One region of the Faecalimonas umbilicata genome, then DNA from elsewhere that is predicted to be linked to it. Evidence: predicted binding sites of a transcription regulator. Region 1 holds the regulator's gene; each other region holds the start of a gene.

Region 1 (11,323 bases):
TATTTAACGATGACGGAACACCGACAGCACGTACAGAGAAGATTTTAAGAAACACACCTATGGATCGTTTTGGTAAATCAGAAGAGTTGATCGGTACTTTATTATACTTAATGTGCGAAGATGCTTCCAGCTTCGTAAATGGTGTAGTAATTCCGGTAGACGGAGGGTTCTCTGCTTACTCAGGCGTATAATAGTAATCAGATAGAAAAGACACATTGCCAATGCAGAAGAACATGCAGAGTCTGTTTTTCTGCATTGGCGTTCTTTATCATAGAAAAAGTGAAATGACAGATGCTTTGGCAAGCATACAATCTTCCAGAGCGCACAAAAAAGATAGGATAAGGAGAAAATAAAAATGAAAAAATTTATGGATAAAGATTTCCTCTTAGAGACAGAGACAGCAAAAGTATTATATCATGACCATGCGGCAAAAATGCCGATCTGTGATTTCCATAACCACTTAAATGTACAGGAAATTTATGAAGATAAAGTGTTTAACGACATCGGAGAAATCTGGCTTGGGGGAGATCACTACAAGTGGCGTGCACTTAGGACAAACGGAATCCAGGAAGAGTATGTGACAGGAAAGGAAGTTTCTTTCCAGGAAAAATTCAGCAAATGGGCTGAAACAATTCCATATACATTCGGGAATCCACTGTATCACTGGACACATCTGGAATTGCAGCGTTATTTTGGAATTGAAGAGCCGTTAAGCCCGAAGACAGAGAAAGAGATTTACGAAAAGTGTAACCAAATGCTCAATACAAAAGAATTCTCTGTTCGAAATCTTCTCCGCATGATGAATATCACAGTACTTTGCTCGACAGATGATCCGGCAGACGATCTGAGATACCACAAAGCATTAAAAGAAGATGGATTTGAAATTCAGGTACTTCCGACATTCCGTCCGGACAAAGCGCTTGGAATCGATAAAGCTGATTTTGCAGAATATATTGCAAAACTTTCAGAAGTTGTAGGATATGAGATCGATTCCATCGAAACATTAAAGAAAGCACTGGAAGAGAGAATTAACTACTTTGCAGAAGTTGGATGCCGTGTCAGCGACCATGGATTAGATGAAAATCTCTACATCAAAGCATCTGAAGAAGAAGTAGATGCAATCTTTAAAAAAGCATTGGCAGGGGAGAAACTGACAGCAGAAGAGATCAAGAAATTTAAAGGAAACGTTCTTGTATTTTTAGGAAGCCATTATCACAAGAGAAATTGGACAATGCAGCTTCACATTGGAGCAGTTCGTAACAACTCTACAAGAATGTTTGAAAAGTTAGGACCGGATGCAGGATTTGACTCTATCGATGATATCTGCTATGCAAAAGAATTAAGCGCACTTTTAAATGCAATGGATTACAATGCAGAACTTCCAAAGACAATCCTTTACTGCCTGAATGCAAAAGATAATGAGATGCTTGCAAGTATGGCTGGAAACTTCCAGGATGGTTCCTGCAAAGGAAAAGTACAGTTTGGTGCTGCATGGTGGTTCCTTGATCAGAAACGCGGTATGGAAGCACAGTTAGACGTATTGAGCCAGATTGGTCTCCTGTCTGCATTTGTTGGAATGCTTACAGACTCAAGAAGTTTCCTTTCTTTCCCAAGACACGAATACTTCCGCCGTATCCTCTGCAACTACATCGGAAATCTTGTTGAGAATGGAGAATATCCGGCAGATATGGAATTCCTCGGACAAATGGTAGAAAATATTTGTTACAATAACGCAATGGAGTATTTCGGATTTTAGGAGGCATAGATGTCAACGATATTTGATTCTTTTGAAAGAAAACATGACTTTTTAATCTGCGTCGATTCAGACGGATGCGCAATGGATACAATGGATATCAAGCATTTTCGCTGTTTTGGCCCATGTATGATCGAAGTCTGGGGACTCCATGCTCACGAACAAGAGCTTCTTGCACGTTGGAATGAAATAAATCTTTATACAATGACAAGAGGGATCAATCGGTTCAAAGGACTTGCGATCGCATTGAAAGAGGCAGAGGAAACCTACGATGATGTGCAGATTGATGATCTGGAGACATTTCTTCGTTGGACAGAAATAACAAAAGAACTTTCAAACCGTGCGATTGAGGACGTGCTTGCTCAGAAAGAGAGCAAGTCACTTCGGATGGCGCTGGAGTGGTCAGAGCGGGTTAATGTGGCAATTAAAAATCTTCCGGAAGAGGAAAATCTTCCATTTGAAGGTGCGAAAGCAGGACTTGCAGCTGCTCATGCTGCAGCAGATGTAGCGATTGTGTCTTCTGCAAATGCAGGAGCAGTCAGAGAAGAGTGGACAAGGCATAACCTGATTGAGCATACGGACATTATGCTGGCGCAGGATGCAGGAACAAAAGCTTACTGTATCGGTCAGCTTTTACAGAAAGGGTATGAAAAAGACCATGTACTGATGATTGGTGATGCACCGGGAGACCAGAAAGCGGCGGAGGACAACGGAGTGCTGTACTATCCGATTCTGGTGAAAAAGGAAAAAAGTTCCTGGGAGCGGTTTCTGTCAGAGGGACTGGAAAAATTCCTTTCAGGAACATATTCAGGAAAATACCAAGAAGAAAGAATTAAGGAGTTTCAGAAGAATCTTTCCGAATAAGTCATTTGAAAGAAAAAGGAGGAAGCAACGTGAGAGAAATTATTAATATCAATGAAGGATGGTATTTCAGTAAAGAGCAGAAAGAACTGCCAACCGCGTGCGAAGAAAGTTGGGAAGTAGTCGATCTTCCACATACATGGAACCAGTATGACGGGCAAGATGGGGGTTCGGACTACTATCGTGGAGCCTGCTGGTATGTAAAGGAATTAGGGCCATATACAGTGAAGCCGCATAGCCGCATTTACCTGGAATTCCAGGCAGCAGCAAATGTATGCGCGGCTTATGTAAATGGAAAGAAAGTGTGCAGTCATGAAGGTGGATTCAGCATTTTCCGTGCGGATATCACGGAGCAATTAGATGAAAACGGAGAAAATCTGATCGCCGTATGCGTGGACAATGCACCGAAATCAAATGTTTATCCGCAGATGGCAGACTTTACATTTTATGGAGGTCTGTACAGAGATGTGAATCTCGTGATTGTAAATGAATCTCACTTTGACCTGGATTATTATGGAGCGCCGGGTATCAAAGTTTCCTCTAAAATCCAAGGAGAGAATGCGCTTGTAGATATTCATTCTTATGTGACAAATCCTTTGGAAGGTGACCGTGTAGAGTTTGAGATTTATGATGAAGATGGAGAGACAAAAGTATTTGCAGTTCGTCCGGCGACACAGGAGACACAGGTAGCTGTAGAGCTTCTTGATGCACATCTGTGGCAGGGAGTCGAAGATCCATATCTTTATACCGTTTCTGCGAGACTGGTACGACACAATGAAGTACTGGATGAAATTGAAACGAGAATAGGTATTCGTGAATATACAGTGGATCCGCAAAAAGGATTTTTCTTAAACGGAAAAAGTATGCCGCTTCGCGGAGTATCCAGACATCAGGATAGATATGATCTTGGAAATGCATTGACATTTGAGGAGCATTACGAAGATATTCTGTTGATCAAAGAAGTGGGAGCAAATACTATCCGCCTTGCACATTATCAGCACAGCCAGGATTTTTATGATCTTTGCGACGAAGCAGGATTTATTATTTGGGCAGAGATTCCGTTTATTTCAGCGATGAACGCAGATCCGGATGCCCACGAAAATTGCAGAAGCCAGATGAGAGAGTTGATTTTCCAGAATTTTAATCATCCATCCATCTGTTTTTGGGGTATCTCAAATGAGATTACGATTGGAGGAGAAGTGCCGGGACTGGTAGAAAATCTGAAAGATCTACATGCGCTTGTCCATGAACTGGATGATACAAGGATGACAACGATGGCTCAAGTGTCCAACCTTCCGATGGAAAATGAGCAAAATGACATTACCGATGTGGTAAGTTATAACCATTATTTCGGATGGTATGGCGGAAAGCTGGAAGATAATGAGGCATGGCTGGATGCGTTCCATGAGATGCACCCAGAAAGACCGATCGGAATTTCTGAATATGGATGCGAAGGAATTACAACATATCATAATGATAATCCAAAAGGCGGAGATTACAGCGAAGAATTTCAGGCAGTGTACCATGAGCATATGGCGAAAATCATTGAGGAACGTCCGTGGCTTTGGGCAACACATGTATGGAATATGTTTGATTTTGGATGTGATGCAAGAAATGAAGGTGGTGTCAAAGGACGTAACAACAAAGGTCTTATGACAATTGATCGTCTGATCCGCAAAGATGCATTTTACCTGTATAAGGCATATTGGACAGAGGAAGAATTTGTTCATATTTGCAGCAAGCGCTATGCACAGCGTACAACAGACACTGTGACAATCAAAGTTTACACGAATTGTCCGGAAGTTACACTTTCTATCGGCGGAAGGGTAATTGAGAAACAGGCAGGAAATAAAGTGTTTACATTTGAAAATGTACCGTTACAGGAAGGGTTTACAACAATTGTGGCAAAAGCCGGAAATTGTACGGATACAATCACTCTGGAAAAGGTTGCAGAGGCAAATCCATCTTATATTTTTGAAGAAAGCGAAGATGATAAAGTAGCAGGTGTAACAAACTGGTTTGACAATGTAGATTTATCAGTAGTACGTCCGATGGAATTTAAAGAAGGATATTTTTCTTTGAAAGATCTTGTGAAAGATATTTTAAAGAATACAGAGGCATGCCAGGTTCTGTTAAATGGTCTCAGCAGTACGATGGGAATTAATATTAAGAAATCGATGCTTGAAGTTATGGGAGACCGTCCGGCAATGGATATGGGTGCAAACAGTGGAGATGAAAAGAAGATGGCTGTAATGGCATATATCAATACGGAACTTCAGAAAATCAAAAAAGAAGACTAACGATTGTTTTTGTGAAATTATATTGAAAACATAGACAAAACAGGGGTGTTCCTATGAACATCCTTGTTTTTTGCCTATAAAAGTATTTTTAAGATACTATGAAACAAAAATCTTCTAACAAAAGGAAAAAGAGCAAATAATTATTGACATAATCTGTATTAAAATGTAAAATATTTAGAATAATTTGAAATTCAAAAAGATATTCAGAATATTTCTCAAGTGTTTTGGATGGAGCTGTGGAAGGAGGAACTTACTATGGAGAAAATTCAGATGACGACACCGCTTGTGGAGATGGATGGCGATGAGATGACGAGGATTTTGTGGCAGATGATCAAAGAGCATTTGATTTTGCCTTATGTGGATTTGAAGACAGAATATTATGACCTGGGGTTGGAATACCGTAATGAAACGGAGGACAGGGTTACAGTAGAGTCTGCAAATGCAACAAAAAAATATGGGGTTGCCGTAAAGTGTGCGACGATTACACCGAATGCTGCCAGAATGGAAGAGTACAATCTGAAAGAGATGTGGAAAAGTCCAAATGGGACAATCCGAGCTATGTTAGATGGAACGGTATTTCGTCAGCCGATTGTTGTAAAAGGAATTGAGCCGTGTGTTCGGAACTGGAAGAAACCGATCACACTGGCGAGACATGCCTATGGAGATGTGTACAAAGGTGTGGAGATGAAGATTCCGGGGGCTGGAAAGGCAGAACTTGTCTATACTGGAGAAGATGGCACTGAAATGCGAGAGCTGATCCACGATTTTTCGGGACCGGGTATTATACAGGGAATGCATAACACTGACGAGTCAATCACAAGCTTTGCGAGAAGTTGCATGAACTATGCGCTGGATACAAAGCAGGATCTCTGGTTTGCTACAAAAGATACCATTTCAAAAAAATATGATCATACGTTCAAAGACATTTTTCAGGAAATTTATGATACAGAATATCAGGAAAAATTTCAGGAAGCAGGTATTACATATTTCTACACGTTGATTGATGATGCTGTGGCACGTGTGATGAAATCGGAAGGAGGATTTATCTGGGCATGCAAAAATTATGATGGTGATGTGATGAGTGACATGGTATCTTCCGCATTTGGATCTCTTGCCATGATGACTTCCGTGCTGGTATCTCCGGATGGTTACTATGAGTATGAGGCGGCACATGGGACAGTACAGCGCCACTACTATAAACACCTAAAAGGAGAAGAAACTTCTACAAACTCGGTAGCTACTATCTTTGCATGGACAGGTGCGTTGAAAAAGAGAGGAGAACTGGATGGCAATAAAGAACTGACAGCATTTGCAGAAAAGCTGGAGCAGGCGACGCTCGATACGATCGAGTCTGGAAAGATGACGAAGGATCTTGCGATGATCACATCGATTCCGAATCCAGTCGTGCTGAATAGCGAAGCGTTTATTAAAGAAATCGCGGAGAAACTTTCTCAATACAGTGAGAAATAGAGAAGTAGATACAGTTTTATAAAAAATGGAACGATTGCAAGAAAAAGGTATGTTGCAATCGTTCCGTTTGTCTGTTTATGAATCGTTTCCGAAAGAGCGGAGTGTAAGCATGATGGATGGCACACCAGACGACTATTTATTCCGCGAGGGATTCCCATTGTTCATAAAGATCCCATAGTTTTGTGTCAATTTCGGCTTTTTCATTTGTGATGTCCATTAGCTTTTTTGAGTTCATTGCATACTCTGGTTTTGCAAGCTCTTCATCGAGTTTAGCGGAAGCCTCTTCCAGTTTTTGAATTTTCTCTTCTAATTTTTTAAGATCATTCTGCCGTTTCCGCTCTTTTGCCTGAAGTTCCTTTTGCGCCTGCCAGTCTAATTTCGATTCAGATGCTGTTTCTTCAGAGGAAGCATCTGTTTGCGCAGCAGATTCGGTGTAGGCGGCAGTAAGCTCTTCCTTTTTTTCTAGATAATAATCATAGTTTCCGATGTAGTTCACAAAACTTTGGTTAACGAGATCCAGAATCCTTGTGGCAGTTTGGTTGATGAAATAACGGTCATGCGAAACATACAGAACCGTTCCAGTGTAGTTGTTAAGCGCTTGTTCTAAGATTTCTTTTGAGGCAATATCCAAGTGGTTTGTCGGCTCGTCAAGAATCAAAAAATTAGCTTCCGACAACATCAGCTTCGCGAGAGACACCCGTCCTCTTTCCCCACCACTGAGATCGCCGATCCGTTTAAAGACATCCTCTCCCGTAAAGAGAAATGCGGCAAGAGTGTTACGGATCTCGGTATTTGTCAGTGACGGATAGTCGTCAGAAATCTCTTCGAAAATAGTCTTTTCCATGTGCAGAACATGATGTTCCTGATCATAATAACCGATATGGACATTGGAACCAAGTGTAAAGGTTCCGTGATCTGCAGGAATCACTTCGTTTAAAATTTTTAGTAAGGTTGTCTTGCCGGTTCCATTATCCCCGATGACCGCAACATGCTCTCCACGCTTGATTTCAAAGTTGATATTTTGAAAGAGCGTGTGTGTGCCAAAAGATTTTCCTAACCCTTCTACACGAAGAACATCATTTCCGCTGACGACGGTCGGTTCTAAATGAAGCTTCAATTCGGCATGATGTTCCAATGGCTTTTCAATCCGATCCATTTTCTCAAGCATTTTTTCGCGGCTTTCTGCACGGCGGATCGATTTTTCGCGATTGAAAGAACGAAGTTTTCGAATTACTTCTTCTTGATGGCGGATTTCCTGTTGTTGATTCAGATATTCTTTTAACTTCGCTTCCCGGATCAGTTTCTTTTTCTCGGCAAATTCAGAATAATTGCCGTTGAACATCATAATCTCGCCAAATTCAATTTCAATGACTTTTGTTACAACGCGGTTGATGAAATAGCGGTCGTGGGAGACTAAAAGTACGGCACCTGGATAATTTGAGAGGTAAGTCTCAAGCCATGCGATAGAATTCAGATCTAAGTGGTTCGTAGGCTCATCAAGAAGTAAAATATCAGGTTTGGTAAGAAGCAGTTTTCCTAGAGCTACTCGGGTTTTTTGACCTCCGGAGAGGTTGTCCACACATTTGTCAAACTCTGTCTCTGCAAATCCAAGACCTTTTAATACGCCGATAATCTCGCTTTTGTAGGCATATCCATCTGCCCGCTCAAAGGCTGCACTTAATTTGTGATAGGTATGCAAAAGCTGCTCAAGTCCTTCCCCGCTTTTTTTCTGCATTTCTTCTTCTAAGCGGCGAAGTTGTGTCTCCATCTGAATCAGGTCGGCTTTTGCGCTTTCTACTTCCTGATAGATCGTGTTGCCGGACAATAGCGCTTGATGCTGCGCAAGATATCCGATGGTCTTCCCTTTGGCAAGGATGATTTCTCCATCATCAGCGGGAATCTCTCGCATGATCATTTTTAAGATGGTTGATTTCCCGGCACCATTTAAACCAACTAACGCCGCTTTTTCGTGTTCTTCTATATGAAAAGAGCCATTTTTGACAATCACTTGCTCCAAAAAGGCTTTTTTTAGATTATGGCATGCTAAAACCATGTTGTTTCCTCCTAAATCAATTGTTGAGTTGTTATTTCCATGCTGAAAAAATGTGACCATTTCCCCAGAATCTTCCTTTACTCTCTTTTCAATTATAGCGGATATCAAAGAAAATACAACTAAAAAGAAATGAAAAGTTTGACTTTACTAGAACAATTTTATATAATAAGATGTAATAAACAATGGGGATGGTGAACATTTGTGACAGAAAGACAGATTTCTCAGGCGGTCATCAGACGTTTGCCAAGATACTATCGGTATTTAGGCGAACTTCTGGAAAATGGAGTGGAACGCATTTCCTCAAATGACCTGAGCAAGAAAATGAAAGTGACCGCTTCCCAGATTCGTCAAGATCTGAATAATTTTGGTGGATTTGGCCAGCAGGGCTATGGATACAACGTGAAATATTTATACACAGAGATTGGTAAGATCTTAGGGCTCGATAAGACACATAATATTGTGATCATCGGTGCAGGAAATCTCGGACAGGCGCTTGCAAATTATGCGGCATTTGAAAGAAGCGGGTTTTTGCTGAAAGGAATTTTTGATATTAATCCAACATTAAAAGGAATGACGATTCGCGATGTTCCGATTCGAATGATGGAAGAACTTCCGGAGTTTGTACAAAACAATGACATTGAGATTGCAGCACTTACGATTCCGAAGACGAAAGCAGTGGAAGTGGCAGAACTTCTTGTAGACAACGGAGTAAGGGCGATTTGGAACTTTGCACATACTGATCTAAATCTTCCAAAGAATGTTATTGTGGAAAATGTACATCTTTCAGAAAGCTTAATGCGTTTATCTTACAATGTAAATCGCTATAATTACTTTAATGCAAAGGAATAAGAAACGATGATCATTGGAGTTGGAACCGATATGATAGAAATAGAACGTGTAAGGAAAGCGTGTGGAAAGCAGGCTTTTTTTACGCGTTGTTTTTCCGTGCGGGAACAGGAGATGATTCGCGGGCAGATGGACAAAGCAGCAGGCAATTTTGCAGTCAAAGAGGCTGTGGCGAAAGTATTTGGAACCGGATTTTCAGGATTTCGTCCTGGAGATATCGAGGTATTGCGGGATGAGAGAGGCAAACCTTATGTGAATCTTTTGCGAGGGGCAAAGGAGGCGGCAGTATCTGCCGGTATTGTAAAAATACATGTTTCCATTACGAATACTGATTGTTATGCTGTTGCATTTGCAGTGGGAGAGGGGGAATAATATGAGATATCTGCCGACTGGAGCGCAGATGAAACAGGGAGACCAAAAGACGATCACAGAGATGGGCATGCCGTCGATGGTTCTGATGGAGCGGGCGGCACTTTCTGTTGTGGAGATGATGGAGTCTGAGCAACTAGATTTAAAAAAGGTGCTCGTTGTCTGTGGTTCCGGAAATAATGGAGGAGATGGTTTTGCTGTCGCAAGACTTTTGCATCTAAAAGGATATGCTGTGGATGTCTGGTTTGTCGGGAAGGAATCTTCTATGACAGAGGAGACAAGGCTTCAGAAACAGATCGCGGTCCACTATGGAGTACCTGTAAAAGAACGGGTAGGAGAAGATTGTTATACGGTGATCGTGGATGCAATTTTTGGAATTGGATTATCAAGACAGGTTTCCGGGACATATTATAATGTGATTGAAAACTTAAATCAGATGGATGCCATAAAAGTCGCTGTAGACATTCCATCGGGACTTTCGGCAGATACCGGAGATGTACTGGGAATTGCATTCGCAGCAGATTTTACAGTCACATTTGCATTTCAAAAGATTGGGATGTTGTTTGGTATGGCGCGCAAGCTTGTCGGAAAGCTTGTGACGGCCTCCATTGGAATTGAACCTTCTGTATATGATGAGAGGGGAGATGTGTGCTATACTTACGATAGGACGGATTTGAAAAATCTGCTTCCTGCGCGTGATCCGGATGCTCACAAGGGTAACTACGGGAAAGTGCTTTTGATCGTGGGAAGTCCGGGAATGGCAGGTGCTGCTTACTTTAGTGCAAAGGCGGCATATCTGACAGGTGCCGGACTTGTACAGATTTATACAGCAAAAGAGAATCAGTCGAACTTGCAGCAACTGCTTCCGGAGGCGATCATTACCACATATGAAAGGTATGAGGAAGAAAAGCTAAAGGAACTGCTGGAATGGGCGGATGTTGTTGGAATCGGTTCAGGACTTTCGATGAGTGAGACCGCACAGCACCTTCTTTCAACTACCGTTCGCTGTGTAAAAAAGCCGTGCATGATCGATGCGGATGGATTGAACATTTTGTCAAAAGACAGGGCACTTTTTGAGAAATTGACACCGGATTGTATATTGACTCCCCACATGAAAGAAATGGCAGGGCTATGCGGGCATTCCGTGAAGGAATTAAAAGAAGAACGTTTTCGGTATTTTCAGGAATTTCTCGGATCGATTCCGTCTGTCTGTGTGATGAAAGATGCACGAACACTTGTAGGAAGAGATGGACGGCCAGTATATGTGAATACTTCCGGCAATCAGTCGATGGCAAAAGGGGGAGCCGGTGATGTCCTTGGCGGCATGATCACGGGGTTACTTGCACAGAAAATAGAGCCGTATGAAGCGGGAACACTCGGGGTGTTTTTGCATGGTTTGGCGGGAGATGCTGCACAGAAGAAAAAAGGCAGTTATAGTGTTCTGGCAAGTGATATTCTTGATGGGATTGCAGAAGTGCTGACCGCGGAAAGCACAGAGATGATTTTGCGTGAAAAGTGTTAAAAGAACAGAATAAAAAGTAGTAAGGGGCAGATAAATGAAAACTTATAGCAGAGTGTATGCAAAGATAGATCTAGATGCAGTAGCATGGAATATGGAACAGATGAAAAAAAATCTCAAAGAAGGAACTGAGATGGTTGCTGTGATCAAAA
Region 2 (11,323 bases), 290 kb from region 1:
TACTACACGATATAATTCCTGGTGCTGCTTTTTGTGCTCCTCGATTCCCGGATATTCAATTTCCTCCTGCAGCTTTTCCTCTGCATTAAAATGAAATTCTGTGTACTCCGCAAGGTAATCTAACATCTTGATCGCTGCAACCTTTCCACCGTCTTTCTCACAACTCTCTACAAGTGAATTAATCTTTGCGATCAACTCTTTGTGCTGGGAATCGATCATCTCATTTCCTGTTACTAAACTTTCATCAAATTCTGCATACATCGTTGTAATGCCTCCTTTTTCTATTTCTCACATCGCCACAGATAAAATTCTTCTGCAACGCTTCACTTGTGATACAGTATAACATAATTTTTCTGAAAAATCACCTTAAATCACTGCAAAAACCGGCTTTTCTTTTTTATTTTTCTCAATTGCCTCTTCCACTTTCCGAAGCATCTTCTGCCGGTCCTCCGGAAAAGTTCCTCTGACACGGAATTGTACAAAATCATGGAAACCATCATACTTTAACCCATCCACCTGCAAATGTTCCAAAAGACATTTTTCCTCCATCAAATTTTCCAGTTCATCTGCCGGCAAAAAATTCCCCTGCACGATGTCACGGTATAACGGTGCCTCCTGATGCAAAAACATTGAAAAATTAATCACATGCCTCGGTTTTGTCGCATTTAAAAACTCCGCCGTCTTCTCTGCATTTTCCATTCCCCTGCCGCTTCCCGCAACTCCAGTCATAATATGGGCATCATAGATCATTCCCGCACGTTTGATCCTGTCAATCGCTGTATATGCTTCCTCCAGTGTATGATCTTTATGCATCCATTCCAGTACATCCGGAAGTCCGCTCTCGATTCCAAGATACAAATGCCGCACTCCAGCTTCCCATAGCTTCTTCAATTCTACATCGCTCTTCTCCTGAATATTCGTCACGGTAGCATCCATATTCACCTCCGCGACATCCGGAAAATACTCGCGAACCAGTTTCAGAATCTTAAGAAGCCTCTCCGTCTTCATTCCAAATGCATTTCCATCCCCAAGAAACACTCTCCTCGGCCTTCCATTCAGCCCTTTTACTCTTTGCAATTCCTCCTCAATCTGTGCAATCGGCAATTCCCGATACTGTAAATGTTTAAAAAGTGTGCAAAACTTACATGCGTTATAAGAGCATCCGACCGCGACCGGAAGCATATAAGATGCCCGCTCCATCGGCGCCCTGCAAATTTGTCCTTCATACTGCATTCTGCCACCTCCCATTGTATCTTTTGCTTTTTCTTCCATTTTAGCACCGTTTTTCACGATTGCAAATTTCTTTTCCATTTGTTCATCATTTTCTTGTTTTTTCATCACAATTTTGTCACATTTCCTTTGTATGATAGTAATCAAACAAAGGACAACACCTTTTTTATATAGATAAAACTTTTTCTTTTTCATAACATGCCGGTCCATGACCGGCATTTCCTCCGTTGATTGGGGATTCGTAAAATAATCTAGAAACTTTTTGGATGGCAGCCGCATATTATCCTGATCCAGAAAAATTAAATACTAAAAAAGAAAATGCTATGCCGGAAATTATCCCAGTATAGCATTTTCTTTTATTTAAATTTGTGTATTACCTCTGCATATCCTTGTGTATTACCCGTGTATTACTTGTGTATTATGTAGTAAGATTCACAAGGTTTTCACTGGATGCCCACACTGAACAATCCTTGAAAATACGCTGTTTCTTAGAACTTTCCGTTCTCAGCTGCTTCCTGAATACTTACAGCAACAGCAACTGTCATACCAACCATTGGGTTGTTACCTGCTCCGATCAGTCCCATCATTTCTACGTGTGCAGGAACAGATGAAGATCCGGCAAACTGAGCATCAGAGTGCATACGTCCCATAGTATCTGTCATACCGTAAGAAGCAGGACCAGCAGCCATGTTATCTGGATGAAGTGTACGTCCTGTACCACCACCAGAAGCTACTGAGAAATATTTCTTACCTTGTTCGATACATTCTTTTTTGTATGTACCTGCTACTGGGTGCTGGAAACGTGTCGGGTTTGTTGAGTTACCTGTAATAGATACGTCAACACCTTCTTTGTGCATGATTGCAACACCTTCTGTTACGTCATTTGCTCCGTAGCAGTTTACTTTGGAACGAAGTCCGTCAGAGTAAGATTTTCTGAATACTTCTTTTACTTCTCCTGTATGGTAATCCATCTCTGTCTCAACGTATGTAAATCCGTTGATTCTTGAGATGATCTGTGCTGCATCTTTTCCAAGACCATTTAAGATAACTCTTAATGGTTTCTTACGAACTTTGTTTGCTTTCTCAGCGATACCGATTGCACCTTCAGCAGCTGCGAAAGATTCGTGTCCTGCAAGAAATGCGAAACAATCTGTATCTTCTTCCAGTAACATCTTTCCTAAGTTACCATGTCCTAAACCTACTTTACGCTGGTCAGCAACAGAACCTGGGATACAGAAAGCCTGAAGACCTTCTCCGATTGCAGCAGCAGCGTCAGCAGCTTTTCTGCAGTCTTTTTTGATTGCGATTGCAGCACCTACGATGTAAGCCCAGCATGCATTTTCAAAACAGATCGGCTGAATTCCTTTTACCTGATCGTAAACATTTAATCCAGCGTCTTTTGTAATTTTTTCAGCTTCTTCGATAGAAGCGATACCATAGCTGTTCAATACGCTATTGATCTTGTCAATACGTCTTTCATATGATTCAAATAAAGCCATTTTCTACGTCCTCCTGATTTTTCTCTATTTACTAACGAAGCAGACTATTCAGCTCTTGGGTCGATGATCTTCACTGCATCATCCACACGTCCATACTGTCCTTTTGCTTTTTCCCATGCTGTGTTAGGGTCATCACCTTTTTTGATAAAGTCTGTTAATTTTCCGAGGCTTACGAATTGGTAACCAATGATTTCATTGTCAGCATCTAAAGCGATACCTGTTACATATCCTTCTGCCATTTCAAGATAACGAGGACCTTTTGCTAATGTACCGTACATTGTACCAACCTGAGAACGAAGTCCTTTTCCTAAGTCTTCAAGACCAGCACCTACTGGAAGTCCATCTTCTGAGAATGCACTCTGAGTTCTTCCGTATACGATCTGTAAGAAAAGTTCTCTCATAGCTGTATTGATTGCATCACAGACTAAGTCTGTGTTAAGTGCTTCTAAAATTGTCTTTCCCGGAAGGATCTCAGAAGCCATCGCTGCTGAGTGAGTCATTCCTGAACATCCGATTGTCTCTACTAATGCTTCTTGAATAATACCGTCTTTTACATTCAATGTCAGCTTACAGGCTCCCTGCTGTGGTGCACACCAGCCCACACCATGTGTTAATCCGGAAATATCTTTTACTTCCTTTGCCTGTACCCATTTTGCTTCTTCTGGGATTGGAGCTGGTCCGTGATTAACGCCCTGAGCTACCGGACACATTGTTTGTACTTCATGTGAATAAATCATGTTAAGACTCCTTTCAAATATGTATGATTTTACTTATGATGATTGTTATAACTTTAACATCACATATATGTTATATTTTCTCATAAACTTCCGATTTCGTCTATATCTTTTTCACTTTTTTTCATATTTCGACACTCCCATGTGGGAAAGATGAAAAAAACTGTCGTTCCTTGTCACTTTTCACAATAATTTTTCCACTATTTTGTCGAAGGCTCCTCTTCCAACTGCTTTTCCAGAAGTTTGAGCGCCTCCTCCACCGATGCATTTCTGTTTTCCTGCCTTGTCCCATGAAATCTGCACTCTTTTGTGACAGTTCTTCCACATAGATAACAGCCGATATAGACAAGTCCTACCGGCTTTTCTTTCGTTCCGCCAAGTGGTCCTGCAATCCCGGTCACGCTGAGCGCCGCATCCGCTCCTGCTGCCTTTGCAGCGCCCTCTGCCATCTCCTCTGCCGTCTGTGTGCTGACCGCCCCATATTGTTCCAAAGTTTCATGCCGCACATGCAGCAGTTTTTCTTTCGATTCATTGGCATAAGTGATATATCCCTCTTTATAGACTGACGAAGCCCCCGACACATTCATGATGCGCCCTGCCAAAAGCCCTGCCGTGCAGGACTCTGCGGTGGTCAGATACAGACCTCTCTTTTCCAGTTTTTCTACGATTCTTTCTTCCAGACTCATTTTATTTTCCTTCTTTCTGCTCTACAACTAATCATCCTCATCAACCTTGCACTGACAAAGAACTCTCTGAAAACAACTATGCTTTTCCGCCCTTTCGGAATCTTGGCATTCCTCAATATTAGATTTTCTTTGCCTGAATCGAAAAGAAAGATTGTCCGCCCTTTTGGCAGCACAATCTTTCCATCTTCTTACATGCCGCCCTGTGTCAGCACTTCTTTATTCTTCCTAATATAATCTACCAGAGATACGATTGTCAGGATCAATGACACCCAGATAAGAATCTGTTCCACTACTGCGAATACACTTCCTTCAAATGCCGCGATCAATACAATGATCATCGCCATCTGGAACACGGTTTTAAACTTGCCCCAGTAACTTGCCGCGATTACAATTCCATTGTCCGAAGCGATCAGGCGGAATCCACTGATGATAAATTCACGGCTGATAATCACAATGACGATCCACGCCGGAAGTCTTCCCATCTCTACAAGACAGATCATTGCCGCACCGACAAGCAGTTTGTCTGCCAGCGGATCCATAAATTTTCCGAAATTTGTCACAAGGTTGTATTTCCGCGCAATTTTTCCATCTAAAAGATCTGTCAGACTTGCAATACAGAAAATCGCAAGTGCGATCCACTTACTTGCCGCCATCTCTCCACCGAGGGACGGAAGCATGAACCATACAAAAAACGGGATCATCAATACACGGACAACCGTCAGCTTATTTGGTAAATTCATTATACTATCTCTCCTATCAAATCATATTCCAGTGCCCCAGTCACTTTTACTCTTGCAAAATCCCCGGACATCAGCTCTTCATCGGTATTTACAAAGATCAATCCATCAACATTCGGTGCATCTTTGTAAGTTCTTCCAACATATGCATTTTCATCGGCAATCTTTCCTTCGATCATCACGAGCACTTCTCTTCCGATCATATCTTCTGCCTGCTCAAACGCGATATCCTGCTGAAGCTCCATCAGTTCCGCCTGACGGTCCTCTTTGACGCTCTCCTCAATCTGATCCGGCATCGTTGCTGCCGGAGTATCCTCCTCCGGAGAATAAGTAAATACGCCAAGCCTGTCAAACTCCATCTGATCTACAAAATCCATCAATTCCTCATGCTGCTCTTCGGTCTCTCCCGGAAATCCGGTAATCAATGTTGTACGCAGTGTAATATCCGGAATCTCTCTTCTTAATTTTTCAATGATCTCGATCAACTGTGCTTTGGAAGTCCGGCGTCCCATTCTCTTTAAAATGCCATCGCTTGCATGTTGGATCGGCAGGTCTAGATAATGGCAGATTTTGCTCTCCTCTTTCATTACCTGGATCAATTCGTCTGTGATCTCCTCCGGATAACAATATAAAACACGAATCCAACGGATTCCCGCAATTTTACATAATTCCTTCAACAGTTTATGAAGTGATTTTTCTCCGTAAAGATCCTTTCCGTAAAGCGTTGTCTCCTGCGCCACAAGAATCAATTCCTTTACCCCCTGCTCCGCAAGTTCTTCCGCCTCACGAACCAGCTGTTCCATCGGAACACTGCGGAAATTTCCGCGGATCTTCGGGATAATACAGTATGTACAGTGTTTGTCACACCCTTCTGCAATCTTCAGATAAGCGAAATGTCCTCCTGTTGTCACAAGCCTTTTACTATCTACTGTCGGAAGTGCATCTATATCTGTCATTTTCAGATAATGATGTCCTTCCAGCGCTTCATCTACGGCATCTAAAATCTTATCGTAAGAAGTTGTTCCAAGAACTGCATCCACTTCTGGAATCTCATCAATAATCTCCTGCTGGTAACGCTGAGCAAGACAGCCGGTCACAATGAGTGCCTTCAGTCTGCCTTCTTTTTTCAATTCTGACATCTCTAAAATCGTCTGGATACTCTCTTCCTTTGCATCGTGAATAAAGCAGCAGGTGTTGATGACGATAATGTCTGCCTCACTCTCATCTTCTACCATCTGATAACCTCTCGATGCCAGCATGCCCAGCATCACCTCGGTATCTACCAGATTCTTATCACATCCCAGTGATACAAATAATATATTCATCTGCTATTTTCTCCTACATATTTATTAAGGCAGATACCTATGCATCTGCCTCTGCGGTTCTATTCGTTAGAATCATCCTCTGCGATGATCTTGATTTTCCCTTTGTTCAACTCATCAATTGCGATAGAAAGCGGCTTTTCTCCGTCTTTTGCACGAACAAGCGGCATCTCTCCTCCGATGATCTGTCTTGCTCTCTTTGCTGTTGCAAGTACAATAGAATAACGGCTGTTGACAATCTTTGTAGCCCCTTCTTCTACGTCCTGGTTTACGACTTTCATTAAGTCTGTATAAGATGGATGTAACATTCTATGATTCTCCTTTCAAATTTTCATCTAATTCTTCTTTGATCTGAGCCATGAACTGTCGGTTACGAAAACTTCTTCTGTGCTCTCCCTGAATGATCTGATGCATCTCCTCGATACAGGTGTCCAGATCATCATTGACGATCAGATAGTCGTATGCCTCCATACCCTCAGCTTCTTCTGCGGCTCTCTGCATGCGGGATTCGATTACTTCCATTGTCTCCGTTCCGCGCCCTACCAGCCGCTCCTTTAATACAGCAGCACTCGGCGGAGTCACGAACAATAACAGTGTCTCCGGGAACTTCTCTTTCACTTTCAATGCCCCTTGGATTTCAATTTCCAGAATGACATCTTTCCCTTTCGCCAACTGTTCTTCGACATATGCGCGCGGTGTGCCATAATAATTATTTACATATCTAGCATACTCTATAAGTTCATCTTGTGCAATCATTTTTTCAAATTCTTCAGTTTCTTTGAAAAAATACGCCTTTCCTTCCTCTTCTCCCTCGCGCGGTTTTCTTGTTGTGGCAGAAATCGAAAGTGCATAATTATCATACTTTTCCAAAAGTCCCTTCATCAATGTTCCTTTGCCCGCTCCCGAAAATCCGGAAACTACAATTAAGATTCCCTTCTGTTCCATCTGTTCTTCCTCACAATTCTCTGTTCGCTATTTGATAGCTGTTTCTTCTGTTTTTTACTCTATGTTCTGAATCTGTTCTCTTACTTTCTCAATCTCGGTCTTCAGATCGATCGCCCGATTTGAAATCTCCAGATTGTTCGCCTTAGACAGAATAGTATTTGCCTCCCGGTTCATCTCCTGCGCGATGAAATCCAGCTTTCTTCCGATTCCTTCGGCTTCTTCCAGTGTCTGCTTCATATGTTCAATATGGCTTCTCAGGCGCACAACTTCCTCATCGGTACAAATCTTATCTGCAAAGATTACAACTTCTGCTGCAATTCTTCCTTCGTCAATCTGTGTATCGGTAAGCAGTTCCTTCATCTTTGCTTCCAGCTTCGCACGGTAATCTGCAACGATTTGCGGAGAATGTTCTTCGATATAAGTCACTTTTTCGAGCATTCCATCTAATTTCTGAATCAAATCTTTCTTCAGATGTTCCCCTTCCATACTTCTCGTCTCCACAAACTGGCGGCATGCTCCTTCCAATGCTTTGCTCAACCCATTCCAGATCTCTTCTTCATCTACGGTCTGCTCTTCCATCGTAAACACTTCCGGATATCTTGAGAGTGTTGATACACGAATATCATTTTCCAGCGAAAACTTCTCTGACATCTCCCGGAAATATCTCAGATATTCTGCTGCCAGAGATTCATTATATTTTAATGAAATCTGCCCTTCTGACATATCTTCATAAGTAATGAAAATATCTACTTTCCCACGCTGCACATATTTCTTTAAAAGCGTACGGATTGCCGACTCGAAGAAATTCAACTTTTTCGGCATACGGATATTTACATCAAGATACCGGTGGTTCACCCCCTTCATCTCAACAATAAATTTACGTTCTGACTCTGCGATCTCACACCGTCCAAAACCCGTCATACTTTTTATCATAATTTCTGCCCTCTTTACTTTTTCTTTCGGTCTTTTTTGCTAGACTTTATTATAATGGATTTACTCTTTATCGTCAATCGCAATTCTTTACCTCATCCAAAAGTCATGGTATACTATTACAGAAATGTCCAGGCAGCCATTCTGCCTGCCGGTGTCCATGGAATCTTTCGTTTTCATACACCTGATCACATTTAAGAAAAGAGGAATTACATATGGCTTTTGATGGAATTACAATCGCAAATATTGTACACGAATTAAATAGAAATCTGCTCGATGGAAGAATCAACAAAATCGCTCAGCCTGAGACAGATGAATTACTGCTGACAATCAAGACACCCGGCGGACAGCGCAGGCTCAGTATCTCTGCCAGCGCTTCGCTGCCGCTAATCTATCTGACAGAGGGAAACAAACCAAGTCCAATGACTGCCCCGAATTTCTGTATGCTGCTTCGCAAACATATTAACAACGGGCGCATTACGAAAATCTGGCAGCCAAAACTGGAACGGATCATCCATTTTGAAATCGAACATCTCGACGAGCTTGGAGATCTCTGTAAAAAAGAATTGATCGTGGAGATCATGGGGAAACACAGCAATATCATTTTCTGTAATGAGGACGGAACGATCATTGACAGTATCAAACATGTATCTTCCCAGATGAGTTCTGTCCGGGAAGTTTTACCGGGACGCACATATTTTATCCCGGATACGATGGAAAAGTCCGATCCTCTCTCGGTCTCTTTTGCAGAATTTCAACGGGTACTGACCGAAAAACCGATGCCGCTTGCCAAAGCAGTCTATACAAGTTTTACCGGCATCAGCCCTGTCGTCGCCGAAGAGATCTGTTATCTCTCCGGAATTGACTCTGCACTCACTCCAAGAGAGCTCTCCGAAGATCTCCTGACACACCTTTACCGTCAGTTTACATTGTACTTTGAGGAAGTGACTGCCGGACATTTTTCTCCGGCAATCTATTATCATGGTGCAGAGCCGAAGGAATTCAGTGCACTTCCACTGACTCACTTCTCCCAGTACATCAGAAAAGAATATGACTCCATTTCACGCCTGCTGGAAGACTATTATGCAGAAAAGAATACACTGACCCGCATCCGCCAGAAATCTGTCGACCTTCGCCGTGTCGTGCAGACTGCCCTGGAGCGGAACCGCAAAAAATATGACTTACAGGCAAAACAACTCCGAGACACAGAAAACCGTGAAAAATTCAAGGTCTACGGGGAACTGATCCACACCTATGGCTACAATCTGGAGCCTGGTGCGAAAAAGCTGGAAGCGCTGAATTATTACACAAATGAAATGATCACAATTCCGTTGGACAGCACAAAGACGCCACAGGAAAATGCACTGAAATATTTTGAGAAATACAATAAGCAAAAACGGACCTTCGAGGCACTGACTTCTCTGATCGAAGAGACAAGAGATGATATTTCCTATCTAGAGTCTGTCAGCAATGCGCTCGATATTGCACTCAGCGAAGATGATCTGACACAGATCAAAGAAGAATTGATCGAATCCGGCTACATCCGCCGGAAATTTACGAAAAAGAAAGTAAAGATTACAAGCAAGCCGTTCCATTATCTCTCCAGTGATGGCTATCATATTTATGTCGGCAAAAACAATCTTCAAAATGAAGAACTTACTTTCCACTTTGCCTCTGGAAATGACTGGTGGTTCCATGCCAAAGGAATCCCTGGCTCGCACGTCATTGTAAAGACAAACGGAGAAGAACTGCCGGACCGTACCTTCGAGGAAGCCGGAAAACTCGCCGCGTACTATTCGAAGAATCGCGGAAGTGAAAAGATTGAGATCGATTACATCGAAAAAAAACATGTCAAAAAACCAAAGGGAGGAAAACCTGGATTTGTCGTATATTATACCAACTACTCACTGATGATCGACTCAGATATTTCACAGATCAAGCAACTGGAAGACTGATTAAATTACATATGTTCAAAAGCTCAAAAAACAAAACTGCCGCATCGGTTTCCTCTGATGCGACAGTTTTTTCATTTCCTTCTTGTTCTAGTTCTAATTAATAGTCCCAGATATCGATCATAATACTAATAATCTTCTTGGAATCTTTGTCAAATTCAATTCCCAAAGAACGTGTAAATAATTCATCGTCCCAGCTGTAGGTGAGAATTCCAGTCTTAGTGTCTTCTGATTTTTCTCTCGGCTCTCCGTATTTTTCAAGTAATTCAGCCTCTGTCATGCCAAGGCGGACATCTCCCGGAAGTGCAATATCAACAATGCCCTCTCCATCACGGCTTGTGATATAGAACCCTGTCAAAGTGCAATCTGACACTTTTGCATCCTTATCTCCTGTATTTTCACAATACACGCCTACCTGATTTCCATTTTTGTCCTTCAACATTGGAAATTCTGTTTCCCCCGGTTTCACCATCTTATCTGCCGGTACCTCTTCGGCATCAACCTTTAAGCCTGCTGCCTCTAATTCTGAAACCTTACACGGAAGTGTCACTGTTTTTCCGCTCACATTCAGCTCTAAGGATTCCCAGGAAACGGTTCCCTTCTTTTCTGTCTCATCCACATCTGCAGTGTCTTCCTTCTCAACCTCTTCCTCTGTATCCTCTTCGAGATCTTCTCCCATCTCTCCTCCCAGCAATCCAGCGATGCTTCCATCTGCATCTATGGCTTCTTCTTTTGCTTCTTTTGGAAGTTTGATTTCTTTCACTTTATTATACTCATCAAAAGTCATTTCCAGATTCAGTTCCTGGATCTCCATCTCTCCGCTTTCTTCCATTGCTGTCATGAGTACATCTTTCATATCAATAAAAATGCTTGCAGGAAGAATCTCTTTCTTATATACAGTGATAGTACACGGGATCTCCAGTTCTTTCAATTCTTCCTCCGATACTGCTCCTCCCATTCCAAAAGCATCCAGCATATCTTCTCCCAACACATCTGTTGCAAATTCACCACCGATATCTCCCTTAAGCTCAAAGCATTCTTTTCCATTTACGGTCACGAGTTCTTCTGATAAGGTAAATGCCTTTGCCTGCTTTGTCAATTCTTCCACCATACCCGCATTCAATGTGGTTTCTTCCTCTCCACTTTCCACAGGTGATTTCGTCCACATGTTATTCACATAAGTATAGCTCATCAGCCCATCATCTTCTTTTACCTGATAATTCGACATATCCATCGAAACCTCTGTGCCCGCAATATCCATCAAGAGCTTTCCTTCCATCTGGAATCC
Region 3 (11,323 bases), 1.0 Mb from region 1:
ATTTTGCATAGGTTCTCTGCCTGGTGCTTTCAATGATTTTTTCCAGAAAAAAACAGACTGCATCTTTGACATGCAGCCTGCCTTCTATTTCTTATAATGTGTTCAGGAATCTTGCAAACGCTGTTCTTCCTTCTTCTGTACATTTGTAAACACCTGCATCTTCTAATACTTTTGTAAAGACAATTCCGACTTCTTCTTTTAAAATGTCCATTACATTCTCTTTTGTAATTGTATCATACTTCGGCAGGAATTTCTCTACCCATTTTGTATGTTTCTCGATCATTTCATTTTCAGAAATGTCCTTGCCCTCTACAATGTACTCTGCAAGTGTCTCCAGTTCTTGTTTCAATCTGGACGGCAATACTGCCAGTCCCATTACTTCGATCAATCCGATATTTTCTTTTTTAATATTGTGATACTCGGCATGTGGATGATACAGCCCCAGCGGATGTTCCTCTGTAGTAATATTGTTGCGGAGTGTCAGATCCAGTTCATAGATCTCCCCGACCTTTCTTGCAATCGGTGTGATCGTATTATGTGGTTCTCCATCTGTCTCTGCAAATACGAACGCTTCTTCGTCTGTATAGCCTCTCCATGCATCAAGGATATGTGTTCCCAGTTCGATCAGCCGCTTCTCATCCTTGCTTCTTAAACGGATCACTGACAGTGGCCATTTTACGATTCCACTCTCCACATCTTCAAATCCTTTTACTTCAAAATGTTTTTCGATTGGAGCTTTCGCCATCGCAAATGTGTAATGTCCTCCCTGAAAATGATCGTGGCTTAAAATCGATCCTCCTACGATTGGAAGATCTGCATTGGATCCAAGGAAATAGTGCGGGAATAATTTTACGAAATCAAATAATTTCATAAATGTTTCCTTCTCGATCTTCATCGGTGTGTGTTTTCCATTAAATACGATACAGTGTTCGTTGTAGTATACGTATGGAGAATACTGGAATCCCCATGCACTGTCATTGACTGTGATCGGCATGATTCTATGATTTTCCCTCGCCGGATGATTGACTCTTCCTGCATATCCTTCATTTTCCACACAGAGCAGACATTTTGGATAACTGCTTGCTTTCGCATTTTTTGCCGCTGCGATCGCCTTTGGATCTTTCTCCGGTTTTGACAAGTTGATCGTAATATCAATCTCACCATATGGGCTGTCCACCGTCCATTTCCAATCTTTCTTTACCCGGTAACGACGGATGTAATCGCTGTCCTGGCTCAGCTTATAGTAATAATCTGTGGCAGCTTCCGGAGATTCCTCATATTTCTTCCAGAAAGTCTCCTGCACCTGCACCGGACGAGGCATCAGGCAGTTCATCATCTTCGTATCGAACAGATCCCTATATACTACACTGTTCTCGATGATTCCACGACTGCACGCCTCATCCAACAGTTCCCCTAAGATCTCTTCTAACTCTTTTTCCCCGTTTACTTCTACTTCTTCATAGTCATCTTCATGAAATAATTCCAGCAGAAGATTTGTTGTGTAGATTCGCTCGCACTCCGGTGTCAATCCTGCATCGATCCCATACTGTACTAATCTTTTAATATTTTCTGATAACATATTTTCTCTCCTAAAACTCATCCTATTTCCTGTCCGCTTTTCAATCAGGCTTATCCATTCAGCACTCTTGCACCGTCTCCGATGTCTACTACATAAAATTCTGCCTCATGTCCGACTTTTGCAAGATACTGCTCTCCGATGTTTTTAATAAATCCATCTACTGCATCGTTTTTCACAATGCTGACCGTACATCCGCCGAATCCGCCTCCTGTAATACGAGATCCGATCACACCTTCTGTTTCCCATGCAAGATCCACGAGAATATCGATCTCTTTACAAGAAACTTCATAGTCATCTCTCAGTGATCTGTGTGACTCGTTCATCAGTTTTCCAAATTCTTCAATTCGATTTTCTTTCAGAGCTTCCACCGCACGGATCGTTCTCTGATTTTCATAAACAGCATGTCTTGCTCTCTTCTGTCTGATTTCGCTCTTGATTGCATCTTTATGCTTCTCAAATGCTTCCTCTGTCAAATCTCCCAATGTCTGCACAGCAACCACTTCCTGCAATTCCTTCAACGCCGTCTCGCACTCGTTTCTTCTGTCATTGTAAGCAGAATCTACAAGACTATGTTTTACTTTGCTGTTGATGATAACAATCTTCGCATCTTCCAGAACAACCGGTGCATATTCATACTGAAGTGTATTCGTATCAAGGAAAATCGCATTGTCCTTCTTTCCCATCGCACTCGCAAACTGATCCATGATTCCGCAATTGCATCCATTAAAATTATTCTCTGAAAACTGTCCGATCAGAGCAATATCTGTCATAGAGACATCAAATCCAAACATATCTTTTAAAATCACGCCCGTCAACACTTCTAAGGAAGCAGAAGAAGACAATCCGGAACCGTTTGGAATATTTCCATATAATAAAATATCCAGTCCGTTCGGCAATTTGTATCCTCTCTCCTCAAATGCCCACATCACTCCCTTTGGATAGTTCGTCCACTCTGCAGCTTTGTATGGTTTCAGATCCTCCAGAGATGATTCAATCACTCCAAGCCGTTCAAAATTTACTGAGTAAAACCGAAGCTTATTATCTTCTCTCTTCCTTGCAATCCCATATGTTCCAAGTGTCAGTGCACATGGAAACACGTGTCCCCCATTGTAATCTGTATGTTCTCCGATCAAATTCACGCGCCCAGGTGCAAAGTAAGTGCGGATATCTCCTTCCGCGCCAAAAAGTTCCTGAAATTTCTCCACTAATTTTGCCGTCATTCTTCTTTTTCCTTTCTTTTGTTTTAATATTCTTGTTTTAAAACACTTTCTCTGTTTATTATATCATAGATCGCAGGCGTGTCAAAGGATTTTTTGTTGCTCTTGTCTGTTTATTAACAATTTTGACTATCTTTTAACTTTTATTGCTTTTTTATTCAGCATAAGTTACAATCGCTGTAAGAGAGTCTTTTTTGCTTTATATAAATTTTCTTTTCGATGGAAGAAGCTTTCTATAAACTCAAAACGACAAATATTTATGAGAGGTGATATTATGAGCAGACTTGAGATTTCGACTCCGGATAAGGCCCAGCTTGTTGTGGAAGGTCTCTACAAAGACCTCGAGAGAAGGATCGAATCCAGTCCTCCGGGCTTATGTCCGGTCGACATATCCAGAGCATTTCTGGAACTTTGTCATGCACAGACTTGTGGAAAGTGTGTCCCTTGCCGTATCGGACTTGGACAGCTTAAAAATCTGATCACAGATGTTCTTGACGGAAAGGCAACTCTGAAAACACTTGATCTGATGGAAGATCTTGCGCTTTCCATCATGGATTCTGCTGACTGTGCAATCGGCTATGAAGCCGCACATATGGTATACAAAGGCCTTATCGGCTACCGGGAAGACTACGAAGAACATATCCGTCAGGGACGCTGTACCTGCACGTTCCACCAACCAGTACCTTGTGTTTCGCTCTGTCCGGCAAAGGTTGATATCCCTGGATACATCGCACTTGTAGGAGAAGGCCGCTATGCAGATGCAGTACGACTGATCCGCAAAGACAACCCATTTCCAACTACATGCGGATATATCTGTGAACATCCTTGCGAAGCCAGATGCCGTCGCAACATGGTAGACGACTCCATCAATATCCGCGGACTGAAGCGCGTTGCCGCAGATTTTTCCGGAAAGGTTCCACCTCCGAAATGCGCCAAATCTACCGGCAAGAAAGTTGCTGTCGTAGGAGGCGGACCTGGAGGACTTAGCAGTGCTTACTTCCTTCAGCTGATGGGACATCAGGTGACTGTTTATGAGATGCTTCCAAAACTTGGCGGTATGCTCCGCTATGGAATCCCAAATTACCGTCTTCCGAAAGAGCAGCTTGATAAGGATATTGAGGCAATCCTGGAAACAGGCGTGGAAGTGAAACACGGACTTAGAATCGGCGAAGATATTACTGTACAAAGCCTTCGCGAACAATATGATGCTGTCCTGATCACAATCGGTGCAAGTACAGACAAGAAGCTTGGAATCGACGGAGAACAATCAGAAGGAGTTCTCTCCGCTGTAAAATTCTTAAGAGATGTCGGAAACGGTAATCCTACTGACTTAACCGGTCAGGAAGTAGCTGTCATCGGAGGCGGAAATGTATCCATGGATGCAGTCCGCACTGCTGTCCGTCTCGGCGCAAAAAAAGTTAGCATCGTCTACCGGAGACGTGTGGCTGATATGACTGCCCTTCCGGAAGAGATCGAAGGCGCTGTTGCAGAAGGAATCGAAGTGCAGACACTGAAATCTCCTTCCCGCATTGTCACGGATGAAAATGGTCATGTACAGGGACTTTATGTCACACCACAGATGATCAGTAAGATCAAAGATGGTCGTGCAAGTGTACGTCCGACTGGCGAGGAAGATCAGTTTATCCCTTGTACAACACTGATCGTTGCGATTGGTCAGGATATTGAATTCCAGCACTTTGAAGAGGCTGGTGTCCCGGTACAGCGTGGACGGATCATGTCCGAGAAAAATGCCGGATTCGAAAACATCCCTGGCGTTTTTGCCGGTGGAGACTGTGCAACTGGTCCTGCCTCCGTCATCAAAGCGATTGCAGCAGCAAAGGTTGTTGCAGCTAATATTGATGAATATCTTGGATTCCACCATATCATTTCTGCTGATGTAGAAATTCCGGAACCAAGACTGGATGACAGAACCCCTTGCGGAAGAGTAAATATGACAGAACGTGAAGTCTGTAAACGTATCCACGACTTTGACGGGGTAGAAATCTGTATGACCGAACAAGAAGCAAAGCAGGAGGCATCTCGCTGCCTTCGCTGTGATCACTTCGGCTTCGGCATATTTAAAGGAGGTCGAGAAACATTATGGTAAATCTTGTACATCTTACAATCGACAATAAACCGATCACTGTGCCAGCCGGCACAACGATCCTGGAAGCAGCCGAACATAATGGAATCCCGATTCCAAAATTATGTTATTTAAAAGATATCAACGAGATCGGCGCCTGCCGTGTATGCGTAGTCGAACTGGAGGGCAAAGATAAACTGATCATCTCCTGCAATAATAAAGTAGAAGAGGGCATGGTCATCTACACTAACAGTCCGAAAGTTCGCATGAACCGGCGAAAAACAGTAGAGTTGATCCTCTCTCAGCATGACTGCCGCTGTGCAACCTGCGTAAAGAGCGGAAACTGTACTCTCCAGAAAATCGCAAATGACCTGAACATTCTTGAAGTGCCGTTTCAACAAGAATTGGAACAGACTCCGTGGAACAAAGATTTCCCATTGATCCGCGATTCTTCTAAATGCATCAAATGTATGCGCTGTATTCAAGTCTGTGACAAGATCCAGAGTTTGAATATCTGGGATGTAGAAAGCACCGGATCCCGCACAACTGTACACGTATCAAAGAATCGTAAGATTGAAGATGCTGACTGTTCGCTCTGTGGTCAGTGCATTACCCACTGTCCGGTAGGTGCACTTCGCGAACGCGACGACACTGAAAAAGTCTGGTCTGCACTTGCCAACAAGAAAAAAATCACTGTCGTACAGATCGCACCTGCTGTTCGTGCAGCCTGGGGGGAAGCACTCGGCATGAAACGAGAAGAGGCAACGGTCGGAAAGATCGTCGACGCTCTTCGAAAGATCGGTTTTGACTATGTATTTGACACAGCATTCTCTGCTGACCTTACGATCATGGAAGAAGGAGCAGAATTTTTAGAACGGCTCCAGAACGGCGAACTCAAAGACCGCCCGATGTTCACCTCCTGCTGCCCAGGATGGATCCGTTTCATTAAATCCCAATATCCGCACCTTGTGCCGCAGTTATCAAGCGCAAAATCTCCACAGCAGATGTTCGGTGCGGTCATGAAAACATACTTTGCGAAATCAATTGGTGTAGATCCGGAAAATATTTGTACGGTATCGATCATGCCTTGTCTTGCAAAGAAAGGCGAACGCAATATGGAACTCTTCTATGAAGAATATGCCGGCCATGATGTTGACATCGTTTTGACAACCCGTGAACTAGTGCGCATGATCCGCTCCGCTCACATCGCACCATCTACTCTGGTAGATGCCCCTTGTGATACGCTGATGCAGGATGGTTCCGGCGCCGGAGTCATTTTTGGGGCAACCGGAGGTGTTATGGAAGCGGCGCTTCGCTCCGCATACTTCCTCGTAACCGGAAAGAACCCGGATGCCGATGCATTCTCTGTTGTCAGAAGCAACAACTTAAATCACGGTGCTGTCTGTGCAGAGATTCCAATCGGTGATACAGTTGTAAGAGCAGCTGTTGTCAGCGGACTTGGCAATGCCAGACAACTGATTGAAATGATCGAGCGCGGTGATGTCCACTATGACTTTGTAGAAGTCATGGCCTGTCCGGGCGGATGTGTCGGCGGCGGCGGACAACCGATCCACGATGGTCAGGAGCTCGCCCTTGAACGTGGAAAGAATCTGTACTTCCTCGATAAAAATGCAAATATCCGATTCTCACATGAGAACAAAGATGTATTAAAACTGTACGAAGACTTTATGGGCAAACCACTCTCACACAAGGCACATCTGTTGCTTCATACTGATCATAATGCGTGGGAGATGCCAAAACGACCTCGCTAGAAAACTTTCTTTGCTTCTGAGATATTGATGCAAAGAAAAGCTAGATAAAATCCGTATAACAGTCTCAGCAAAGACCAACAAAAAACAGATATATCCATAGGATTTTTTTTCTCTGTGATATATCTGTTTTTTTATTCTCGGATTTCTTTTTCCATATTTTGTAAAATCTATTCTGCCGCAATTACGAGAACCACATCTTCATGACAATGTCCTGCGGATAATCTCCAAATCCATTGCCAAACAGGTTCATGCCTCCTTTGTGTACCGCATCTTCTTTGACTCCAATCCTGACTGAAATATATTCCTGCTCTTCCAGCTTAAATTCTGCCAGCCCATGTTCCGTCACTTTCTTTCCATCGAGGTATGTTCCATCTTTTTTCAAACACCATGTCTTGAGTTCTCCATACTGCGTGTTCTGCTCTGGCCACCAGTTCGGTGTCAGTCTTCCCTTTCTTCCTCCAAAATCGCTTGGACATTCGTAAGTGCCTGCTTCGATCTCATTGACCCATACGGTGATATCGGACGGATAGTCCATATTATATTCATGATCCTCCGCGCATACTTCCGCTGAAATTTCCAGTTTACGGAGTGTATTTTTCTTGAGTGAAGCATTAGAAAAGCGATATTCCAGATACCCATTCCCAAACCAGAGAAGCTTTGCTTCTACTCTTCTTGGGTTGTAAAATACTGCCGGCTCATCTTCCATATCAATATGTCCATCTCCCGATACAATTCCACAGGTCGGTTCCACATGGTAATCCACATAATTTCCGATCGGCATACTGATCTTCTCCACCTTTTCATCCTTTTCCTTCCGAAGCTGAATCATAAGGCTGTCGACACTTTTCCTGCACATCTTCATAGAACCACGCACTGCCGCTCGAAGTTCCGTCTCGATCAATCCTGCCTCCTCCAGCACCCGGACATGCATTGCCGTCGAAGAAGCCGGAAGTTCCAGAAGTTCTGCCAGCTCATTGACATTGTGTTCCTGTTCTTCGAGTGCCTCTAAAATCTGTATCCGAATTTCGGATGAAAGCGCCTTTCCGATTGCCGCCACCCTGTCTGTCTGATTAAAGTTCAAATTTTCTGTCCGTTCCATAGTTTCCTCTTTTCTGTTTTATACCAATATTTCTGTTATAAATATTTTATCCCTCGATCTTCTATTCGTCAACTTTATCTTAGCAAACAAAAGTAGTATTTCCTCTTTTTTTGTTGTATACTTGAGAAAAAACAGCAGATACGAGGAGAGTATAGACTCATGTACATATTTATTGTAAATCCAGCTTCCCGCTCCGGACATGCGAGCCAGATCTGGACAGAAATAGAAACACTCCTGAAAGAACGGAACATTTTATATCGCGTATATTTCACTTCTCACCGAGGACATGGCACAAAACTTGCACAACAGCTTACGAAAGACCTCTCTTCCCGCACAACACTGATTGTTGTAGGCGGTGACGGAACGGTCAATGAAGTATTAAATGGCATAGAACATCCGGAGCATATTATCCTGGGATATATCCCAACCGGTTCCGGAAATGATTTTGCAAAGGGAATGGCTCTCCCATCGGATCCACAAAAAGCATTGGAACTGATACTGTCTCCAAACAGTTACCGAACCGTTGACATTGGAGTTCTCAAATATTCTGAAAAAGACACGAAAAAAATACGGAAGTTCGCCGTCAGCACCGGAATCGGTTTTGACGCCGCAATCTGTCACCTGGCTCTGGTGTCCAGACTGAAAGTCTTACTGAACCGTATCCACTTAGGTAAGCTTTCCTACGCATTTATTTCACTGCGCGAACTTGCGCTGCACAAACCTTGCCGCTGCCGCATTTCGTTTGACAACGGAACAGAAGTCACTTTCGAGAAGCTTCACTTTGCCGCCGTGATGAACCAACCTTTCGAAGGCGGAGGATTTCGCTTCTGTCCGAATGCTCAGAACAATGACGGCAAGTTAGATCTCTGTATGATCCACGATGTCTCTAAGATAAAACTATTATTTTTGATGGCAATCGGATTATTTGGCTGGCATACCTCTCTAAAAGGCGTCGACACATTCCGATGCAAACAAGTCCAGATCCATACCAGCGCTCCTATGCCGGTACATGCAGACGGTGAGTCTGCCTTTCTTCAGGATGCCATCTCCGTCACCTGTGAACAAGAACGCCTGCTCATAATCGCACCACAGACAATACAAAAGTAATTTATAAAATTTTTCCGGAAAATTATTAAGATACTATGAACTTAGTTGTTGTTCCATTTCATTCATGTTATAATCTCCTATAACTTAAACTGCCTTTACCCTGTTGTTACAGGCTCTGTCAGGCAGTGATCCGACAATGACGAAAGAGAGTTGTAAAAACTATGAAAACATTTTTGAAAAAATATAAGCATGCGTGGGTATTTCTCTATGGACTGATCTATCTGCCATGGTTTTTTTACTTAGAGCAGCATGTGACTACAAAATTTCATGTTATCCACACCCCGTTGGATGATAAGATTCCTTTTATCGAATACTTTATAGTTCCATATATGCTCTGGTTCGCTTTTATCACTGTGACGATCGGATACTTTTTCTTCTGTAATACGAACGAATTTTACAGACTCTGTCTCTTCCTTTTCACAGGAATGACTATCTTTTTGATTGTATCCACGCTATATCCAAATGGTCAGTTATTAAGACCGGATACCTTTGCCAGAGAGAATATATTTGTAGATATGGTTCGTACCCTCTATGCTACAGACACGCCGACAAATATTCTGCCGAGTATTCATGTGTACAATTCCCTTGGTGCCTACATCGCCATCTCCCACAATCAAAAGCTCCGGGAGAACACGCTGATCCACTACGGCTCTCTCGCATTGACTGTACTGATCATTTTATCAACAATGTTCTTAAAACAGCACTCTGTTATCGATGTACTTCTCGCCGGTGCGATGGGCGCTGTGATGTATGTTCTCGTATATATGAGGGAACCCAGTAAAGTAACAAAAGTAGCGGAACAGACCGTATAACTTCTACTAGAAGATACCTTTTTAAATCTTTTCTTAAATTTTTATACTATTAAAATCAAAAAGTGCCGCAGCCCACATCCTGCGACACTTTATTTTTTATATTCTTTCTTATATTTCTTTCTTCATTCTACACTATTAGAAAGAAATGCGTCAATGACTCTTTGATGAATTTCCCCCTTCTTTTAAGAAGCGCGTCCTTCTTTCATCCGGATGACACGATCTGCAATCTTCATTGTAGACTGTCTGTGGGATACGAGAATAATGGTCTTATCTTTCTGTTGTTCTTTAAGCACTTTTAAAATCTCTGCTTCATTTAAGCTGTCTAGGTTACTTGTTGGTTCATCAAGAAGAATAACCTCACTATTATGCAGAAATGCTCTTGCAATTCCAATTCTCTGCCGCTCTCCGCCGGAAAGCTGATGATTTCCTTCTCCGATCACTGTGTCATAACCATTTGGAAGGCTTTCGATCCATTCATGGATATTTGCCTTCTTACATGCTTCCACCACTTGCTCATGAGTACTTCCAAGCCGTGCCAACTTTACATTATTTTCAATGGTATCTTCAAATAAATATGTATCCTGAATCACGTAGCTCTCCAGTGCGCGAAGACCGTTTGTACTCCACTCTTTGATCGGTTTGCCGGAAATGCTTATCTCTCCTTTCTCTGCATCCCAGAATCTCATCAGCAATTTGATCAAAGTTGATTTTCCAGAACCACTCTTTCCTACGATTCCAAGTATCCCGTTCTTTGGAATTTCCAGAGAGACATCCGACAGGATCTGTTCTTCCTCCTCACCCTGTTTGTAAGAGAACGTAAGATCCTTTATGTGGAAGCCATCAAAAGAAGGTTCTGCTCCTTTTTCTTCTACCTCCTGGATCAGCGGCTCTTCTTCTAGCAGTTCCAATACCCGGTTACCACTCGCAAATGTGTGAAGCAGGTTATTTGCGAGATTGCTGAGTGCTGTCACCGGTCCGAAAGAGCCAAGCATCGAAATCGTACTGATCACAACCCCCTCTGTATTTAACATCCCTTTCTGGAAGAGATATACAGAAGTCATTAACATCAGAAACGAGAAAGCGAGAATTGCACAATCGCAGTTTGCTCTTGCTTTGCCTTCGCAGTTCTTTAATCTGCCCTGCAGTTTTGTCAGCGCTTCACTTTGCTGATCTATATTTGCCAATCGCTCTTCTCCACAATCGTATTGAATGACCTCTCGAAGACCTCGGATACTGTCAAGAAAATAAGTGTTGATCTCCCCGAACTGATTGCGATAGCGATTTCCATCCTCTTTTCCCATCTTACTTGTGATCATCGGAAGAATGACTCCGACTGTCACATAGCCTGCCAAGGCAATTAGCGCAAGTGCCGGATGATAGCTGGCAAAAAAGGCAATCATCACCGCACAAGTCAACACAGCAATACAGACCGGCGAAATCGTATGTGCATAAAATACTTCCAAAAGTTCAATATCACTTGTCAGTATTGCAATCAGGTTTCCCTTGTCTTTTCCTTCCAGTTTCGCCGGAGCCAGTTTACGAAGTTTCTGAAATACTTTATCCCGAATCAGAGCCAGGAGACGAAATGCAATGTAATGGTTACCCGCCTGTTCCCCATAGCGGAGCGCTCCTCGAAGAACCGCAAGTGCTGCCA

What was found. Region 1 encodes Rex, which represses fermentation and respiration genes when NADH is low (regulators of the CRP and FNR family bind a similar motif). Its sites were predicted from a motif close to ATTGTTAANTANTTAACAAT; they were not measured.
Region 2: the regulator Rex is predicted to act here: its motif matches at 3,508-3,527, upstream of ACGG81_RS09065 (iron-sulfur cluster assembly scaffold protein).
Region 3: the regulator Rex is predicted to act here: its motif matches at 2,901-2,920, upstream of ACGG81_RS03155 (NAD(P)-binding protein).

What each region holds. Positions count from the first base shown of each region.
Region 1 covers NZ_AP031411.1:1,616,500-1,627,822, reverse strand. Annotated here, with positions in the region: gene ACGG81_RS07750 (SDR family oxidoreductase) at 1-191, shown strand, start outside; gene uxaC (glucuronate isomerase) at 356-1,756, shown strand; gene ACGG81_RS07740 (HAD hydrolase-like protein) at 1,766-2,617, shown strand; gene ACGG81_RS07735 (glycoside hydrolase family 2 TIM barrel-domain containing protein) at 2,647-4,914, shown strand; gene ACGG81_RS07730 (NADP-dependent isocitrate dehydrogenase) at 5,170-6,384, shown strand; gene ACGG81_RS07725 (ABC-F family ATP-binding cassette domain-containing protein) at 6,521-8,437, opposite strand; gene ACGG81_RS07720 (redox-sensing transcriptional repressor Rex) at 8,639-9,286, shown strand; gene acpS (holo-ACP synthase) at 9,293-9,655, shown strand; gene ACGG81_RS07710 (NAD(P)H-hydrate dehydratase) at 9,657-11,174, shown strand; gene alr (alanine racemase) at 11,209-11,323, shown strand, end outside.
Region 2 covers NZ_AP031411.1:1,904,163-1,915,485, forward strand. Annotated here, with positions in the region: gene ACGG81_RS09050 (bacteriohemerythrin) at 1-261, opposite strand, end outside; gene ACGG81_RS09055 (radical SAM protein) at 367-1,233, opposite strand; gene ACGG81_RS09060 (GGGtGRT protein) at 1,719-2,729, opposite strand; gene ACGG81_RS09065 (iron-sulfur cluster assembly scaffold protein) at 2,774-3,466, opposite strand; gene ACGG81_RS09070 (CinA family protein) at 3,664-4,149, opposite strand; gene pgsA (CDP-diacylglycerol--glycerol-3-phosphate 3-phosphatidyltransferase) at 4,338-4,889, opposite strand; gene rimO (30S ribosomal protein S12 methylthiotransferase RimO) at 4,889-6,211, opposite strand; gene rpoZ (DNA-directed RNA polymerase subunit omega) at 6,271-6,516, opposite strand; gene gmk (guanylate kinase) at 6,518-7,153, opposite strand; gene ACGG81_RS09095 (YicC/YloC family endoribonuclease) at 7,208-8,086, opposite strand; gene ACGG81_RS09100 (NFACT family protein) at 8,299-10,038, shown strand; gene ACGG81_RS09105 (DUF6612 family protein) at 10,136-11,323, opposite strand, start outside.
Region 3 covers NZ_AP031411.1:620,013-631,335, reverse strand. Annotated here, with positions in the region: gene galT (UDP-glucose--hexose-1-phosphate uridylyltransferase) at 92-1,579, opposite strand; gene ACGG81_RS03160 (galactokinase) at 1,630-2,799, opposite strand; gene ACGG81_RS03155 (NAD(P)-binding protein) at 3,071-4,903, shown strand; gene ACGG81_RS03150 ([FeFe] hydrogenase, group A) at 4,897-6,651, shown strand; gene ACGG81_RS03145 (ArsR/SmtB family transcription factor) at 6,833-7,750, opposite strand; gene ACGG81_RS03140 (diacylglycerol/lipid kinase family protein) at 7,910-8,857, shown strand; gene ACGG81_RS03135 (phosphatase PAP2 family protein) at 9,019-9,669, shown strand; gene ACGG81_RS03130 (amino acid ABC transporter ATP-binding/permease protein) at 9,852-11,323, opposite strand, start outside.